4 regions of the Pseudoalteromonas sp. P1-26 genome follow, and region 2 is predicted to be linked to each of the others. Evidence: predicted binding sites of a transcription regulator. Region 2 holds the regulator's gene; each other region holds the start of a gene.
What was found. The regulator sigma-54, encoded in region 2, starts transcription at its own class of promoters, with help from an activator protein. The targets are predictions, from matches to a motif close to GTTGGCACGNNNNTNGNNT.
Positions count from the first base shown of each region.

Region 1: a site for sigma-54 is predicted at 2,669-2,687, ahead of fliE (flagellar hook-basal body complex protein FliE). Genes of this name have one in related genera too.
Region 3: a site for sigma-54 is predicted at 2,988-3,006, ahead of glnA (glutamate--ammonia ligase). Genes of this name have one in related genera too.
Region 4: a site for sigma-54 is predicted at 2,853-2,871, ahead of AN394_RS07230 (EF-hand domain-containing protein). Genes of this name have one in related genera too.

Region 1 covers NZ_LKDX01000002.1:193,829-198,654, reverse strand. Annotated here, with positions in the region: gene fliG (flagellar motor switch protein FliG) at 1-569, opposite strand, end outside; gene fliF (flagellar basal-body MS-ring/collar protein FliF) at 562-2,277, opposite strand; gene fliE (flagellar hook-basal body complex protein FliE) at 2,298-2,630, opposite strand; gene AN394_RS02260 (sigma-54 dependent transcriptional regulator) at 2,801-4,204, opposite strand; gene AN394_RS02255 (PAS domain-containing sensor histidine kinase) at 4,201-4,826, opposite strand, start outside.
Region 2 covers NZ_LKDX01000003.1:161,632-166,457, forward strand. Annotated here, with positions in the region: gene lptA (lipopolysaccharide transport periplasmic protein LptA) at 1-68, shown strand, start outside; gene lptB (LPS export ABC transporter ATP-binding protein) at 65-790, shown strand; gene AN394_RS03450 (RNA polymerase factor sigma-54) at 906-2,402, shown strand; gene hpf (ribosome hibernation promoting factor) at 2,430-2,717, shown strand; gene ptsN (PTS IIA-like nitrogen regulatory protein PtsN) at 2,721-3,173, shown strand; gene rapZ (RNase adapter RapZ) at 3,174-4,019, shown strand; gene AN394_RS03470 (HPr family phosphocarrier protein) at 4,033-4,305, shown strand; gene mgtE (magnesium transporter) at 4,517-4,826, shown strand, end outside.
Region 3 covers NZ_LKDX01000005.1:17,961-22,786, forward strand. Annotated here, with positions in the region: gene glnL (nitrogen regulation protein NR(II)) at 1-789, opposite strand, end outside; gene AN394_RS04290 (DUF4124 domain-containing protein) at 870-1,391, opposite strand; gene glnA (glutamate--ammonia ligase) at 1,525-2,931, opposite strand; gene typA (translational GTPase TypA) at 3,440-4,826, shown strand, end outside.
Region 4 covers NZ_LKDX01000010.1:9,137-13,962, forward strand. Annotated here, with positions in the region: gene ald (alanine dehydrogenase) at 1-601, shown strand, start outside; gene rluB (23S rRNA pseudouridine(2605) synthase RluB) at 702-1,574, opposite strand; gene scpB (SMC-Scp complex subunit ScpB) at 1,571-2,161, opposite strand; gene AN394_RS07230 (EF-hand domain-containing protein) at 2,292-2,813, opposite strand; gene AN394_RS07235 (hypothetical protein) at 3,020-3,451, opposite strand; gene xthA (exodeoxyribonuclease III) at 3,695-4,504, shown strand; gene AN394_RS07245 (energy-coupling factor ABC transporter permease) at 4,501-4,826, shown strand, end outside.

The DNA.
Region 1 (4,826 bases), on a different contig from region 2:
TCATTCAACTCTTGCAATGCTGCTGGTTGAACTTCTTCAAGGTTTGCAATACGCATGGTTAAATCTAAGCGCACTTTTTCTGGGAATTGCGACAAGATTTCCGCTGATTGCTCTGGCTCTAAATACGATAAAACAATGGTTTGAATTTGCGGGTGCTCGTTGCGAATAATATTCGCCACTTGCTTTGAATCCATCCACTTCAATGAATCAAGACCTTTCGCCCCTGAGCCCATAACAATTTGGTCAATAAGGCTTGCTGCCTTGTCTTCACCAAGCGCTGCTGTAAGAGCTTTTTTGATAAAGTCTTCAGACTGGAAGCCTATGGTACTGAAGCTTTGAATTTGCTCAATAAACAAATTATGGACTGCGCTAATTTTCGCTTGCGATAAATCATCTAGCGCAGCCATTGCCATACCCACTTTTTGCACTTGCTTTGGCTCTAAGTGCTTAAGGATTTGCGCAGCATCTTCTTCTGATAAGCTCAGCAATAAGATTGCCGCCTTATCAACACCGTCTAATTTATCAACATCAAACGCCGGTGGTAGTTGTTTTTGTTCTTGATCAGTCATCTTCTGTTAACCACGCTTTCACTACTTGAGAAGACAGTTCTGGTTCATTTGCAACCAATGCACGAACTGCTTTGAGTAAATCTTCATCGCCATGTAAGTCTGGCAGCTGTAGTGTACCATCACTTGAGAATCCTACAGCAGCAGAGTCAAAGTCTTTATTTAGCATATCTAGCGTGCTATCACCAATATCTACACCTGCACTTAATGCATCTTCATCATATTCTTCTAGTGTATCGTCTGGGTAAATTAGACGTTTCAGCATAGGTCTTACTACAAAGACAATCAGTACGATGATAACCAGTGCACCTAATGCTAAGCGTAGCATCTTCATGAACCAATCTTGCTCCCAAAGTGGAACTTCAATCGCTTCACCAGCATCTTCACGAACAAATGGCACTGTGACAACCTCAAGTGCATCACCACGCTGCATATCAAAACCAACACCGCCTTGTAATAAACGACGAATATTTGACAATGCTTCTACAGAGCGAGGAACCATGGTTGTTTCACCATTTTCACCCACCTGCGGTACATAATCAACGGCAACTGAAACACTGATACGACGAATAACACCGGTTTGCTGACGCTTATGCGAAATTGTTGTATCAAGCTCGTAGTTACGTGTTGCTTCTTTATGCGAACGACTTGGGTTCGTTGCTGAGCCTGCTCCACCTTGGCCTGCAATTTCTGGAATATTAGAGTTAACTGGCGGCTGATTCGTTAGCGCACCAGGAATGCCCACTGCAAGACCACCGATGTTGTTTTCTTCGAACGTGGTTTCACTGCGCACAGCGGGTAAGTCTGGGTTATAACGTTTTTGTGTTTCTTCGACTGCACTAAAGTCCATGTTTAAATCGACTTGCGCGGTATAGTTACCTAAGCCTACAACTGGAATAAGGATGCTATCGATTTTATTTAAGTACTCTTCTTCACGCTTACGTTCAATTTCATACTCTTTACGAGAGCGAGCAGCAAGTGAGTTTTGTGAGCCTGAATTAAGTAAGCGACCATTTTGATCGGTAACAGTAACACGCTCTGGCGATAAACCTTGGACTGCTGAGGCAACAATATCAACTACTGAGTCAACTTCTTCACCGTCAAGTGTACGACCGCGTTTTAAGGTAAGCACTACCGTCGCTGAAGGTTGTTTTTCGCGACGAGCAAATACGTTTTCTTTTGGAATAGCTAAAAGTACTTTGGCGCGAGTAACATTTTTTAGCTCTTCGATGGTACGTGCAAGCTGTTGCTCACGACCATGTTTTAAACGTTCACGTTCAAGGCGTTGGCTAACACCAAACCCCATGTCTTGCATGATGATGTCAGTCCCTGAGCTTGGCGCTTGCTCTAGGCCTTCACGAGCCATCAATAATTTGATGTTTTGGTATTCACCTTCTTCAACAGAGATGACGTTACCATCAAGTTCGTAATCAATCTTTTGAGCGTCTAAAAAGTCCAGCGTTTGAATAAGCTCTTCCGTTGGCATTTTGCCAAGCGGACGCATATCTGGTTGACGAGCCCAAATAATAATAAAAATTGCGATAGCCAAACAGATTGCCAAAGCGATCACTAAAGTAACCTGACGTAAAACATCTACACCGTTTAAGGCACTTAGGTAGCCTGACTTTTGCTCTTGTTGATCATCAGTATCGTTTGAGTCGATACCGCCGCCTGCTAAGGCTAGATCAGTTGATTGATTAGATTGCGCCACAATAATTCTCCACTACCTAGTTACACAGGCATGTTCATGATTTCTTTATAAGCTTCAACAAGTTTATTTCGAACTTGCACCGTAGCTTCAAAAGCGACTGATGATTTTTGCGAAGCAATCATTACGTCAGCTAAAGAAACACTGCGATCACCCATTTCCATTGCTGTTACTTTTTGCTTAGCGTCTTGTTGTAAGCCATTCACTGTATCAAGTGCATTGGTAAGTAAATCACCAAACTGTGCCGACGATGTTGGCTGAGTTTGTGTTGGTAAATTATTAATTGAGTTACTACGGCCTACTTCTGAAGCCATAGCTTGCATTTCTTGAAATAATGCGCTGTTTTGAACTTTCATAATACTCTCTGACAATGCAGTTTACTTATGCACTGATAAAGCACAAACCGTGCCACAAAATAAAACAAGTAAATTCAATAACTTGAATTATTAATTTCACATGTCAGAGTTTTGACAGCAAACAAGCTCACAAAAATGTGAGCTTGTTTGAGTAACTTTTTGGAAGGAGTTTATGCTGGTAAGGCTATACCCAAGTCTCGCATTTGCGCCAGTTTATAACGTAACGTGCGCGGACTAATACCTAAGGTTTCTGCAACCTCTTTACGCTTACCGTTACAACGCGCTAAGGTTTCTAAAATAATACGATGCTCTTTGTCTTTCAGCTCGTCTTTGTAATTACCTTGCTCACTCACTTGTGGCACGGTATCTAAATTAACTTCAACAGGCTGTTCTTGATATACCGGTGCGTTGTGTGGCGGCGTAGCGACTGGCTTTATATCAACCGTAAGCAACTCTTCAATAAAGACATCATCTTGATGAATACTATTCCCATCACATAATATCAACGCCCGTTGAATAACGTTATCAAGCTCTCGTACGTTACCAGGCCAAGCATGAGATAGTAGCTTTTGTTTCGCACCCTCACTTAGTTGAGCGATAGGCTCTTTACTTTTCAGGCAATGACGCTCTATTAAATGCTCAGCCAATACAATAATGTCGCCAGGACGCTCGGCTAATGGTTTCCACATTAGCGGGAATACATTTAAGCGATAATATAAATCTTCTCTAAATAGATTTTCGCTCACTGCTTCTTTTAAATCTCGGTTACTTGTAGCTAGAACGCGAACATCAAGCTCTATCGTTTTACGACCGCCTAAGCGCTCTACTTCGCGCTCTTGAAGTACACGCAGTAATTTAGCTTGTAAGCCTAAATCCATCTCAGTGATTTCATCTAGTAAGATGGTACCACCTTGAGCTTGCTCAAATTTACCCGGGCAAGCTTGAATCGCGCCGGTAAACGCCCCTTTTTCGTAACCGAATAAGGTTGCTTCAAGCATGTTTTCAGGAATAGCAGCACAGTTAATAGCCACAAAGGGAGCATCGCTACGATTTGATTTATCGTGGATAAAACGAGCCAAGACTTCTTTACCCGAGCCACTTGGGCCGAGTACCATGACACTGGCATCTGAGCGGGCAACTTTGCTCGCGAGCTCTAATAGCTTAATACTTGATGGATCGGCAACGATTGGGCCATCGGTTTCTTTTTCCTTTTCAGGCAAATAACGACTCACCATATTAAGAAGCACTTCTGGTGCAAACGGTTTTGCCATATAATCAATCGCGCCTAAACGCATTGCTTCTACAGCATCATCGATAGTGGCATAGGCCGTCATCATTAATACCGGCAACTCAGGATAATTAAGTTTAATGCTACGTAATAGGTCAAGGCCGCTCATAGCGCCCATTTGCACATCACTAACAACCAATGAATAGCTATTTTGCTTAAGCAAGATCATCGCTTGTTCAGCGCTATCTGCAGCAACGCAATCAATACCCGACATTTCAAGGGTATCAATCAGTGCTTCTCGTAAGCCTGCGTCGTCTTCAACGACTAAAATAGAGTTAGTATTCATTTTGCCTCCGCTGACATTGGTTCTGCACTAATTGGCAAGATCAAACTAAAACATGCTCCCCCATGAGCATTATTAGTCACTTCAACCCGTCCTTGGTGCGCATTGGCGACTGAACTTACAACTGCAAGTCCAAGCCCCGTGCCTTGGCTTTTGGTAGTGTAAAAAGGTTCGAATAATTTGTTCGCATGACGTAAATCAACACCTGGGCCATTATCACTGACACTGATGCGAACGCAGTTTTCGCTAGTTTCGTCACGTTCGGCACTCAGGGTTACCACAGCCTCAGAGCCAATAATTTGAATACTGTTGTGGATCAGGTTTTGAATAGCACTCGCCAGAGCAGTTTTATTACCCATAATTTCAATATCTGGCTCAGGCAAGTTCACGCTAAGTTCACTGTTATTTTGTGCAACCATAGCATCAGCACCGGCTTTTACTTCATTAAGTAACTGTTGCATTGAAACGCTTTCGACCACTTGTTGCTCACCACTTTTGGCAAATAACAGCATATCGTTCACTTGGGTTTCTAAATCTTTTAAACGCGACATTAGCTTCGTATGAAAGTTGCCACGCGAGCTTTCTGGCAATCGCTTTGAGCCTAAATTGGCAGCATAAAGCATGG
Region 2 (4,826 bases):
CAACAGATCGTGTACACACTATTTTAGTGCCTGTTGAAAATAAAAAAGACAATAAAGGCCAACCATGAGTACATTAAAAGCAGAGCTTTTAGCTAAGAGCTATAAAGGCCGCCAAGTGGTTAAAAATGTCGGTCTTGAAGTTGAAGCGGGCAGCATTGTTGGCTTGCTTGGCCCAAATGGTGCGGGTAAAACCACCACCTTCTATATGATTGTAGGCCTAGTTCCAAGCGACAAAGGTAAAATCAGCATTGATGATAACGATATTACCCTTTTGCCAATGCACAATCGTGCCCGCTTAGGTATCGGCTATCTGCCACAAGAATCGTCAATTTTTCGAAAGTTAACGGTTTACCAAAACTTGATGGCTATTTTAGAAACCCGCAAAGATCTAAACAAAGCAGGTCGCGAAGAAACACTAAATAGCTTACTCGATGAATTCAGCATCCAACACATTCGCGATAGCCAAGGTATGGCGCTGTCAGGTGGTGAACGCCGCCGCGTTGAAATTGCCCGTGCATTAGCCGCTAATCCTAAATTTATTCTTTTAGATGAGCCTTTTGCTGGTGTTGATCCGATTTCAGTGTTAGATATAAAGAAAATTATTGAGCACCTAAAAAATCGTGGTATCGGTGTACTAATTACTGACCATAATGTTCGAGAAACCCTTGATGTTTGTGAAAAAGCCTACATTGTTTCTCATGGGGAGCTAATTGCATCAGGCACACCTGAGCACGTATTAGCAGACCAAACTGTACGCGATGTATATCTAGGCGAGCAATTCAGGCTGTAACCATTACGCCAGCGACTAGAGCATCTGCTAGACTAATAACAATGACAATAAATCGATAATGACTTAACTGTGTTTGCACAGTTATCGATAACTTTAAAAGGATTGTTAGGGATACATGAGGCAATCATTACAGCTGCGCATGGGCCAGCAACTTACAATGACTCCACAACTGCAACAAGCTATTCGTTTGTTGCAGCTCAGTACATTGGATCTCCAGCAAGAAATTCAAGAAGCGCTTGATAGTAATCCCCTACTTGAAGTGGAAGAAGCGGATTACAATGAAGAAAGCACCGGCAAGAATGAGCAAAAAGCGGAGTCTGACGATGTGCAAGTCAGCGCGTCTGCCGAAGAAGCACCTAGCGAGTACGAGCAAGAAAGTAGTGATGCTCTCAATAAAGACACCGTAAGCGATGACTTAGCCATGGATGTTACTTGGGATGAGTACATGAGTGCCGCCCCTTCAACATCATCAGGGCCAATGCCTGAAGATGAGTCTATCTATCAAGGTGCATCAACCGAAACTCTTCACGAATACCTAATGTGGCAATTACAGCTCACGCCATTTAGCCCTACTGATGAAGCGATTGCTGTCGCAATTGTAGAAGCTATCGATGATTCAGGTATTTTAACGGTAAGCTGTGAAGATATCGTCGAAAGCTTTAATCAAAATAACGATGAAGAAGAAATCGAACTTGATGAAGTCGAAGCGGTCTTAAAAAGAATTCAGTTATTTGATCCTGTGGGTATTGGCGCGCGCAGTTTACAAGAATGTCTGTGCATTCAGCTACGCCAATTCGATGCCGATACGCCATATTTAGCTGAAACTAAAATGGTTTTATCTGAGCATATCGAATTATTAGCGAGTCGCGACTATCGAACTTTGATGAAAAAGACTAAGCTTAAAGAAAACGAGCTTAAAGAAGTGATGACGCTCATCCACAGCTTAAATCCTAAGCCTGCGGATAGCATAGTACGCGAAGAATCTGAGTACGTTATACCTGATGTATCAGTGAAAAAAGTGAAAGGCCGCTGGGTAGTCGAGTTAAACCCAGATTGTATGCCAAAGATTAGAGTGAACAGCCAATATGCAGCTATGTCTCGCTCTGTTAAATCAAGTAGCGACAGCCAATTTATTCGCTCTCACTTACAAGAAGCAAAGTGGTTTATTAAGAGCTTAGAAAGCCGTAACGATACGCTATTAAAGGTGACCAACTGTATCGTTCAACAACAACAAGCTTTCTTTGAGCATGGCCCTGAGGCAATGAAGCCGATGGTGCTAAATGATGTTGCTGAAATGGTCGAAATGCATGAATCGACGATTTCACGGGTAACAACGCAAAAATATATGCATACCCCACGGGGTATTTTTGAGTTGAAATATTTCTTCTCAAGCCATGTCAGCACCGAAAATGGTGGTGAGTGTTCTTCTACAGCAATACGCGCTTTAATCAAGAAGTTAGTCGCTGCAGAAAACTCAGCTAAACCATTGAGTGATAGCAAAATTGCAGATATATTGGCTGAGCAAGGAATTAAAGTAGCTAGACGTACAATTGCAAAATATCGTGAGTCTCTAGCAATACCTCCGTCTAATCAGCGTAAGAGTCTGATTTAGACGTTTTACATAGAAGGAAAAATGCTTATGCAACTAAATTTAACTGGTCGTCATGTAGAAATCACAGATTCATTAAGAGACTATGTAAACACCAAGTTTGCAAAACTAGAAAGGCATTTTGACCATATTAATAATGTTCATGTCATTCTAGATGTAGAAAAATTAAGCCAAAAAGCAGAAGCAACTTTACATGTAAACGGAGGCGAATTATTCGCTTCTACAGAACATCAAGATATGTACGCAGCCATTGACTCACTGATCGATAAACTTGATCGCCAAGTCATTAAACACAAAGAGAAATTAGCTCGACATTAAATTATGAAACTAAGTTCACTTACTAACCAGGACTGCAGCAAAGCTGCGGTCCTTTTTAATAGCAAAAAAAGAATTCTTGAATATATCAGCGAACTGGCCCACCAGCAGCTTCCTCATTTATCGCAACAAGATATCCTAGATGCTTTACTCAACCGAGAAAAACTAGGTAGCACCGGCATTGGCCGAGGTATTGCTATTCCACATGGCCGAATGAGCGGCGCAGATGAGCCTCATGCATTTGTGATAGTGAGTGAATCCCCTATTAATTTTGATGCAATTGATAATCGTCCAGTTGATATTTTTGTGGCACTCATCGTACCAGATGGTGACTGTCAGCTTCACCTAAAGACCTTATCAACAATTGCTGATAGACTTAAAGATAAAGAATTTTGTAAACAGCTGCGTAGTGCTACTACCGATCAGCAACTGTTTCAGGTCATATCAGCAGAGGCATAAATGGAATTAATAATTATCAGCGGTCGCTCAGGCTCAGGTAAATCGGTCGCTTTACGAGTACTTGAAGACTTAGGCTATTATTGCGTTGATAATATTCCGGTTAATTTACTGCCTTCGCTCGTACGTAGTGTGTCTGATAACTACGATAAAATAGCGGTCAGTATCGACGTACGTAACTTACCGAAAGAGCAGCAAGAATTTAATGATATTCTTGAGTACCTGCCAGGTTTCGCAAACCCAACACTATTCTATTTAGACAGTGATGACCAAACTCTGATCAAACGCTTTTCAGAAACACGCCGCTTGCATCCACTATCTATTGATTCTTTGCCGCTTGATCTGGCCATTAAACAAGAAAAAATCCTGCTTGATGTGTTGATCACTCGCGCTGACTTTATGATTGATACCACTGATCTGAGTGTTCATCAGTTAGCAGAATCAATTCGCGAAAAGATTTTAGGTAAAAAAGATAAAAAGCTAATTATTACTTTTATGTCGTTTGGCTTTAAGCATGGTATTCCAAAAGAAGCTGACTACGTTTTTGATGCACGCTTTTTACCTAACCCACACTGGGAACCTGATTTAAAGCCACTAACTGGCCTTGATCAACCAGTAAAAGATTACCTAGCTAGCCACAGCATAGTGCAAAAGTTCACTTGGCAAATACAAACCTTTGTGCAAACTTGGTTGCCACATTTAGAGCGTAATAACCGCAGTTACCTGACCATTGCTATTGGTTGCACCGGCGGCCAGCATCGCTCTGTTTACTTAGCGCAAACAATTGGTGAGAGCTTTGCCAAAAGCCATGCTAATGTAAAAATTCGCCACCGCGAACAAGACATTTAATTAGGCACCAACAATGCACGCTGAAGATACCTTTTTAATTCAAAACAAACTTGGCTTACATGCTCGTGCTGCTACTGTTTTAGCGCAATTAGCACTGCAATTTGATGCCAAAATTACGCTTTATCAAGATGATAAAGAAGCTGAAGGCGACAGCGTGTTAGCATTAATGCTACTTGAAAGTAGTCAGGGTAAAGAAGTTCGCGTTGTGTGCGAAGGCCCTGACGCCGATGCTGCATTAACGGCAATCGGCGAATTAATTGCACAACGCTTCCACGAGCAAGAATAGCATTTGCTAAGACTTCAAGGTTTACGGTAAACTTAATTCGGATATTTAAAATTCCCTTTAAATATCCTACTTTTATATCGCTCGCTTTTCTAAATTACAAAACTCTTAATAAATTTATCGCAGTGCGACGATATCTCTGCAAATACACTACAAAGCAACTATGCTGTATTTGCTTAGCCTATTTAAACTTTTTTCAGTTGTAAGGACGCCAATGCCAGAAGCCTTTGAACAAGATTACCCACTACAACAACTCAAACAAGTGACCAAGTCACTCAATAGTGGTCAATTTGTTCAAGTGCGCGGTATGTTAGCCAAAACGGCACCTTGTGATACAGCCCTTTTACTTGAATCTTCTCCCCATAAAATTCGTCGTATGCTTTGGCAGCTGGTTGATCCAGATGTCCGTGGTGATGTTCTAGAAGAACTCTCTGAAGATGTACGTCTTGGCATTATTGCCCAGATGGAGCCTGAGCACATTGCTGCTGCCACTGAAGATATGGACGACGATGACTTAGGTGAGG
Region 3 (4,826 bases), on a different contig from region 2:
ATCAACCAGTGCCTGTTGTGCATTACGAATAATGTTCAGTACCACTTGTTGAATTTTACTTTGGTCAATGTATACACTCGGTATACTTGGATCATAGTCTTTCACTAAAGTGATATTGGCATTGTTATCTAACATGCTCAGTTTAATCACTGACTCTAACGCTTGGTGAATGTTGCCATAGGATTTATGTGGCAATTGATTCGGACCAAGTAAGCGGTCCACAAGCTCGCGTAAACGGTCTGCTTGTTCAATGATTAATTCGGCACATTGATCACGTTCTTGCTGATCAACCTCATATTGCAATAATTGCGCCGCTCCGCGAATTCCACCTAAAGGATTTTTAATTTCGTGTGCCAAACCGCGAATTAGATTTCGTGCTGCTTGATACTGATGCATTTGGTTCGAAGCTTGATCGTGGCGAATTTCATCATCCATTTGGCGGCATTCAAACAAAATATAATTTTCATCATTGCTGCTTATTCGTCGCGTGCTAATGGTCAGCTTGGCATGGCGAGAATCGACGAACACCACGTCAGCTCTATGCTGGTGGCAATCAACACCATCGAACAACGAATACTGAGCAATGCGTTTTAAGTCTATTGAGTGGTAATTGAATAGGTTATCGAACGGTTGGTTGATAATGCGCTTGGGTCCTAAACCTAAAAGCTCACTGGCGCTATCGTTTGCATAAACCAGTTTAAAATCTCGGTCGAGTAAAATGACAGCAGTACTTAAATTTTTCCAAATACTGTCGAGCAGTTCAGAGTTAAAATGTGTTTCACTGAGCATGGTTGCACCATTTTAGTGCGTTTCAATTTAGTGCAGCTTAGCATACTCTTTTTACTTTGCGAGAAGTCATGCCAAAAACCTTAGTTTCCGCCATAAATTGAGGTTCTGTGCATGAAAAAGGTGCTGACTGGGCTAACCGAAACGAGTTTATTATTAGCATCATAAAGTTTAGCTTGTAATGTGTGTTCTCCACGCTCGACCTCTCTTAGTGCAAAGGTCGTGCTATTACTTGGTGCACCATGAGGATTGCCATCAAATAAAAGTTGTACTTTAAATCCGTTTTCAAAGCGTGGGTTAATTCGGGCGGTGACATACACTGAACCGGTATTTTCTCGCACGGTCGCTTCATTAGCAGGAGAAGCAATACTGACTTTAAATTTGACTGGTGTCGCACTTGGTGCGCTATCAAGTATGCTGGTGTCGGTAGCTGGCATGGTCAGGTTTTGGGTATTCATCTTTACTTCGGTAGCGCCAGGGCGCGGTGTATCAGAAAATACTAAAACGCCGTTTTTATCTTTCCAAGAATACACTTTCTGCGCTGCGCTATAGCCAAAAAAGCTTATAAAAATCAGCGGTAGTACCAATAAAGTTGTGCTTTTCACCCTGCAACCCTGCATTTTTTAATCTAAATAAAACTGTAGAGTAGAACCCGCTCAATTACCATTAAAAAAGCCCGCAGAGCGGGCTTGAGAACACACATTTATTATCTTTTAGATAATTCTGCTACAGCGTGTGTTACACGCTGTAGTACATTTCGAACTCAACTGGGTGAGTTGTCATGTTAAGTTTTTCAACTTCTTGACCTTTAAGCGCGATATATGCATCGATTAGGTCATCAGTGAATACGCCACCTTGAGTTAAGAACTCACGGTCAGCGTCTAATGATGCTAGTGCTTCAGATAAAGAAGATGCAACTTGTGGGATCTCAGCTGCTTCTTCAGCAGGTAGATCGTATAAGTCTTTGTCCATTGCATCGCCAGGGTGGATCTTGTTTTTGATACCGTCTAGGCCAGCCATAAGCATTGCAGAGAATGCTAAGTATGGGTTAGCTGTTGGATCAGGGAAACGAATTTCGATACGACGTGCTTTTGCAGACGGTACCACTGGGATACGGATTGAAGCAGAACGGTTACGTGCAGAATATGCAAGCATTACTGGTGCTTCGAAGCCTGGTACTAGGCGCTTGTATGAGTTAGTTGATGCGTTAGCAAATGCGTTGATTGCTTTAGCGTGCTTGATGATACCACCGATGTAGTAAAGAGCTTCTTCAGATAGACCAGCGTATTTGTCACCAGCGAAGATGTTTACGCCATCTTTACCTAGAGATTGGTGGCAGTGCATACCAGAACCGTTATCACCTACGATTGGTTTAGGCATGAATGTCGCTGTTTTTCCGTAAAGGTGAGCCATGTTATGGATAACATATTTCATCTCTTGAATTTCGTCAGCTTTTAATACCATTGTATTGAAGCGCGTTGCGATCTCATTTTGACCTGCAGTTGCTACTTCGTGGTGGTGAGCTTCAACTACTTGACCTAGTTCTTCAAGAACTAAACAAGTTGCTGAACGCCAGTCTTGTGATGAATCAACAGGAGAACACGGGAAGTAACCGCCTTTAACACCTGGACGGTGACCCATGTTGCCACCTTCGTAATCTTTATCTGAGTTCCAAGCAGCTTCTACAGAATCGATTTTGTACATAGAACCAGACATGTCTGATTTGTATTTAACGTCATCAAAAAGGAAGAACTCTGGCTCTGGACCGAATAAAACAGTGTCAGCAATACCAGTAGAACGCATGTACTCTTCAGCGCGTTTTGCAACAGAACGTGGATCACGCTCATAACCTTGAAGTGTTGAAGGCTCAACTACGTCACAACGTACGATTAGTGTAGCTTCTTCAGAAAACGGGTCCATTTTCGCAGACTCAGGAACAGGCATAAGTACCATGTCTGATTCGTTGATACCTTTCCAGCCAGCAATTGAAGAACCGTCAAACATTTTGCCGTCTTCGAAGAAATCTTCATCAATTTGATGATGAGGAATAGAAACATGCTGTTCTTTACCTTTGGTATCAGTAAAGCGTAAATCAATGAACTTAACGTCATTTTCTTTGATAAAATCTAAAACCGATTGTGACATGTGTCCTCCAATTGTTGGGTTTTATTTTTTGCTGCATTATTGCTTTTCGCTTATATAAGCTGGTTTCGTGCCATGTTTTTAACACCTTGTTTAGACTTACAAAAAACAAACAAGGCTTTGTTTTGTTAACTTTTGTTGCACTAAATTGGTGCGTAAAAAGATCATTCTGGTGCGTAAAAAGTGCGACCTTGTTTTGCACAATTATTGAGCGTGCCAATTTTTCTGTTATGAACACGATTTAGTGCCAAAATATGGTTCAAAAACGAAAATTTCGCCAGTTTTGAGCTCAGATTCACTTTAATTTTCATAAATTTGTCATTTATAAAACAGATACTTATAAAAAGCTTGAAGAAAGTTTATAAATTTATATTGGATAAACTTTCATCCATGCCATTATTAAGGGATAATATGCGCCCTTTTAAATCCTATGCTGGGACATCTGGTGAAAACGCAGGTGAGTGCGTAGATCTTGCAGGATCAATGAGATTCAATTTCTCTGAGAAAAAATATGAGCATCGAAAAGTTAAGAAATATAGCGATTATCGCCCACGTTGACCACGGTAAAACAACTTTGGTTGATAAACTGCTTGAGCAATCAGGCACATTAGAAACGCGCGGCGGTAACGAAGAGCGCGTAATGGACTCAAACGACATTGAGAAAGAGCGTGGTATTACCATTTTAGCTAAAAACACAGCTATCTCTTGGAACGACTACCATATCAATATCGTAGACACCCCAGGACACGCCGACTTCGGTGGTGAAGTAGAACGCGTACTTTCGATGGCTGACTCAGTATTACTACTTGTTGATGCTCAAGAAGGTCCAATGCCGCAAACGCGTTTCGTAACGCAAAAAGCATTCGCACAAGGTTTAACACCGATTGTTGTTATCAACAAAATCGACAAACCAGGCGCACGTCCTGACTGGGTTATGGACCAAGTTTTCGACTTATTCGATAACTTAGGTGCAACTGATGAACAGTTAGACTTTAAAGTAATCTATGCATCAGCTATCAACGGCTGGGCAACAATGGATTTAGACGAGCCATCAGAAAACATGGAACCAATGTTCCAGATGATCGTTGACGAAGTATCTCCACCGGATGCAGATCCTGAAGGTGCTTTCCAAATGCAAATTTCTCAGCTTGACTACAACTCGTACATCGGTGTTATCGGTGTAGGTCGTATCAAGCGTGGTACTGTTCGCCCTAACCAACAAGTAACAATTGTTAGTGCAGATGGTACTAAGCGTAATGGTAAAGTTGGCCAAGTAATGAGCTACTTAGGTCTTGAGCGTCATGAAGCAGAGTCTGCAGGCGCGGGTGACATCATTGCTATCACAGGTCTTGGTGAGCTGAAAATCTCAGACACTATCTGTGATGTAAATACCGTTGAAGCATTACCACCGCTAAGTGTTGATGAGCCTACAGTAACAATGACGTTCTCTGTAAATACATCACCATTTGCTGGTAAAGAAGGTAAATTCGTAACTTCACGTAACATCCTTGAGCGTTTACAAGCTGAGCTTGTTCACAACGTTGCATTACGTGTTGAAGAAACTGACAACCCAGATAGCTTCCGTGTTTCTGGTCGTGGTGAGTTACACTTAGGTATCTTAATCGAGAACATGCGTCGTGAAGGTTACGAGCTTGCTGTATCTCGTCCACAAGTAATCCTTCGTGAAGTTGATGGTCAAAAAGAAGAGCCATACGAAACACTTACAATCGACTGTCAAGAAGAGCACCAAGGTTCTATCATGGAACAAATTGGTCTTCGTAAGGGTGAACTAACAGACATGTCTCCAGATGGTAAAGGCCGTGTACGTATGGACTTTATGATCCCAAGCCGTGGCTTAATTGGTTTCCAAACTGAGTTCATGACATTAACGTCTGGTT
Region 4 (4,826 bases), on a different contig from region 2:
CGGCGGCGGCATGGTTGGTCGTAGCGCAGCGCAAATGGCTGTTGGCCTAGGTGCTGACGTTGTTGTTCTTGACCGTAACATCGACGTACTACGTGCATTAGACGCACAGTTCGGTAATAAAGTTAAAGCTATCTACTCTACTGCTGACGCACTAGAAAAACACGTACTAGAAGCTGACCTTGTGATCGGTGGCGTACTAATCCCAGGTGCAGCGGCGCCTAAACTAGTGACAGCTGAGCACATCAAAGCAATGAAGCCTGGTTCTGCAATCGTTGACGTTGCAATCGACCAAGGTGGTTGTATCGCAACTTCTAAAGCAACAACTCACGCTGATCCTACTTACATCGTTGATGACGTTGTTCACTACTGTGTTGCTAACATGCCAGGTGCTGTTCCACGTACTTCTACGTTTGCACTTAACAACGCGACATTACCATTCATCATCAACCTTGCTAACAAAGGCTACAAGAAAGCGCTTCTTGACGATGCAAACTTCTTAAAAGGCTTAAACGTGATCAAAGGTAAAGTTACTTATAAAGAAGTAGCTGAAGCTTTCAACATGGAATATGTTGACCCACGTACAGCTGTTGAAAATGCTTAATTAGCATTGTGAAACAAAAAAAGCAGCGATATCGCTGCTTTTTTTATGCCTGTTTGCAAGTGTGAAGTGTTCTACTTGCAAACAAGTTTGAAAATAGTTTTTAACGACGCTTAGTTTGTTTAGCGCGTTGATTGTGCTTTTTAACCGCCTTACGGATTTGGTTAATTTTAGCACGCTTGTCTTTACGCTTTTCAGGAATAACCGACAGCTTAGTTTGCGTTTCGCGGCCTAGTTGTACTGTTTTACGTAAATAGTTAACCGTGTCTAAATCAAGCTCAGCCCAACCACCTTGTGGCAAGCGCTTATCAAGCTCTAACTTACCGTAACGAATACGGATAAGACGCGATACTTCAACATCTTGTGATTGCCATAAACGACGTACTTCGCGGTTACGACCTTCTGTTAAAGTCACATTGAACCAACGGTTGATACCTTCACCACCCATAGGTTTGATGTTTAAGAATTTTGCAGGACCATCTTCAAGCTCAACTCCTTTTGTTAAATTGCGTAGCGTTTCGTTAGTCACTTCACCAAACACACGAGCTGAGTACTCACGCTCTACTTCGTAGCTTGGGTGCATTAAACGGTTAGCAAGTTCACCATCGTTAGTAAACAGCATTAAACCAGCGGTATTAATATCTAGTCGGCCAACTGCAATCCAACGTTCGCCATCAACACGTGGTAGACGATCAAATACCGTACGACGGCCTTCAGGGTCTTTACGTGTACATAACTCGCCTTCTGGCTTGTTATACATAAGTACACGACAAATACGGTCTGCTTTGTCTTCAATTTTTACTACGTGACCGTCAACTCGAATTACATCGGTTGCTTCAACACGGTCGCCTAAACGTGCCACTTTACCATTCACGCTCACACGATTGGCATCGATGTATTTTTCCATTTCACGACGTGAACCCACGCCAGCACGGGCTAATACTTTTTGTAACTTTTCAGTTTCTACATTACTCATTCAGATAGTTCTCTCACAGAAGGATCGCTCAATAACTGGTTGATTTTACTCTCCTGAAGTTCAGGCAACGGCGGTAATTCATCTAAACCAGCTAATGAAAAATAATCTAAGAAAGCGGATGTTGTGGCATATAACGCTGGGCGCCCGGGCACCTCTTTATGGCCAACAACTCTAACCCACTCTCTTTCTAATAAGGTTTTAATTATTCCTGAGCCAACAGCGACCCCCCGCACTTGTTCAATTTCACCACGGGTAATGGGTTGTCTATAGGCAATCAAGGATAAAGTTTCTAGTAGTGCTCGTGAGTATTTAGGTGCGCGCTCTTGCCATAAGTTTGCCAGCCAAGGCGCTAAACTAGCGCAGGCTTGAAACCTGTAACCGCTGCCTACTGCAACAAGCTTAATGCCTCGGGTTTGATAATGCGTTTGAATTTGTTCAATTGCATTATTAATGCGCGGCATAGAAACGCTTAAATCAGCTAATACTGTCTCTTTTAAATGACGTTTAGACACAGGTTTTCCAGCAACAAAAATCGCGGCTTCTATGATTTCGACTAACTGTTCATCACTGATACGTTTTGTGGCCATTGCTACTAAAGGTCATTTTAAATCACTAACGCTCTATTATGACAGAAGTCGGCCAAGGTTGGAAAAATTATTGTAAAAAAGCCAGTGTAAAACACTGGCTTTGGGGGATATTTATGAATGAATGTTGAAATTAGCTATTTTTAACCATTTCAAGGGCATCATCTTCGGCAACGTCGCTACCATATTTGCTAATGTAATTAACAAACTCAGTGCGGCTTACACGCTTATCTTTGTTACTATCCATATAGCCAAAGTGATTTGCGATATCGTCGTCATCGGCTTCTTCAATAGAAACATAACCATTTTTGTCGTTATCTAACGATTTAAAGTCATTTTCGATTGGGTCAAATTTAGCGATTTCAGCTTTAAATGCTGATTCAGATACCTCACTATCAGTTGCTACCTTGCCCGTATTTAATTGCATGTATGCATTAAATTCAGTACGGCTGATTTGCTCATCCATATTGGTATCGATATTTGAAAAATGATCCCAAATTGCATCATCGTCAGCTTCTACCTTAGAGATATAACCATCATTGTCATTATCTAGGCTGCCAAAATCGCTGTCGATTTTTGCTAACGAATTACTTGCAGAACATGCTGAAAGGCTTAAAGCTGCTAAAATTGTTGATGCTAAAGTTAACTTGTTCATAAGACATTTCCTTGTAGTCGATTAGATTCACTTCGACTGTTACAAATTGAATGCCAAAATGCCTTATTGGCTAAAATCAAGCACTTACAGCCTGGTTAAGTTGGGGTTAAGCCTATGATTTAGCAAGCTTTTCATAGAGTGCTGTAATTTTTTCATAAAAAAAGCGCTCCGAAGAGCGCTTTTTACAAATAACAAAAATGCCGCTATTAGATAGCTGCGTTTTGGTAACGCTTAACGAAGTCTGTTACTGCTTCGCCATTACATTTTAACGTATTTAAGTTACCAATTTTTTCACGCACAGGTGTTAAACCTTTTTTAAGTGCAGTGATGCAAAGTTGAGTTTCTTTTTGCTCATTTTTAGCAAACACTTCAACAGCTGCTTTTGCTGCTTCTTGTGATTGTGCTTTTTTAGCAATTTCACGGATGTCAGTGCCGTTACATAAAATGCTTTTTGAAAAACGTGACATTGAAATGCCATGCTTTGCTGCTTCTTTACGTGCAGCGGTAAACCCTTCGTTCGCACTTAAGCTACATAACTTTGATTCAATACGGTTATCAGCTGAAAAGTAGTGCGGGTTGCTTGCTAATGAGCCAAATGAGATACATGCAAGAGAAAGCATCACTAATTGTTTTTTCATGGTTTACCTTTAAATAGTACATAATATGAACGGATGGTTTGCGCGCATTATATAAACAAAAATCAGTAGATCAACTGAATTATTTATTTAATTTAATAATTAATAGTGAGTTAACAATGTTTTTAAATTAAGCAGCAATTGATCAACATTTACCCAATTTGATTTTCGTAATTAGCTCATGAATAAGCCCTAGTTTGATGATAGAATTGCGCTAAACACTGAAACAAAAATAATAGGTGCACCATGAAGGTAATCTCATTTAACATTAACGGCCTGCGCGCTCGTTTACACCAATTGCAAGCCGTAATTGATAAACATCAACCAGATATTATTGGCTTACAAGAAATCAAAGTACATGATGAGGCCTTCCCTCTCGAAGATGTGCAAAAAATGGGTTATCACGTTTATTTTCACGGTCAAAAAGCGCATTACGGCGTGGCTATGTTATGTAAACAAGAGCCGAAATCAGTAGTTAAAGGCTTTGCAACCGATACCGACGAATCACAGCGTCGTATGATCAGTGTTACCGTGACACAAGAAAATGGTCGTGACCTAACGGTGATGAATGGCTACTTCCCGCAAGGCGATAATATTGCCCACGAAACCAAATTCCCTTATAAGCGTCAATTCTATAAAGATTTAATGACTCACTTAGAAGATAACCACACGCCAGAGCAAGATGTTATTGTGATGGGCGACATTAATATTTCACCGACCGATCTCGACATTGGTATTGGTGAACCAAACCGTAAGCGCTGGTTAAAAACAGGTAAGTGTTCGTTCCAACCTGAAGAGCGTGAATGGTTAAGCACTTTATTAAACTGGGGCTTTAAAGATACCTTCCGTGAACTTTACCCAGAAAAAACCGAGCAATACTCGTGGTTTGATTACCGCTCAAAAGGTTTTGATGACAACCGCGGTCTGCGTATTGATGTGATCTTAGCAACTCCAGCACTTGCCGAGCGTTGTGTTGAGTCTGGTATCGATTACGAATTACGTGGTATCGAAAAACCATCTGATCATGCGCCAATTTGGTCAACATTTAACGCATGATAGACACACTGCAATGGCAGCTCCCTTTGTGGAGCTGTGTGGCTCTAATACTTTGGCTCAGCTTTGATAAGCAAAGTGCATCTCAATTATTGGCAACGCCAATAAGACAAGTTGGTGTGCTCGCATGTGCTTTAGTACTTGCTGTACTGTGGCGCATTAAAGCGGGGATATTGCCAGGCCTCGAATTGCATATTTTAGGGGTCACTGCAGTGACCCTAATTTTAGGTTGGCGACTGGCTATTTTTGCAAGCCTTCTTGCAAGTTTACTCTTGGTATTAGTCGCTCAGTTGCCAGTATCAATACTGCCAGTGCATTTATTGTT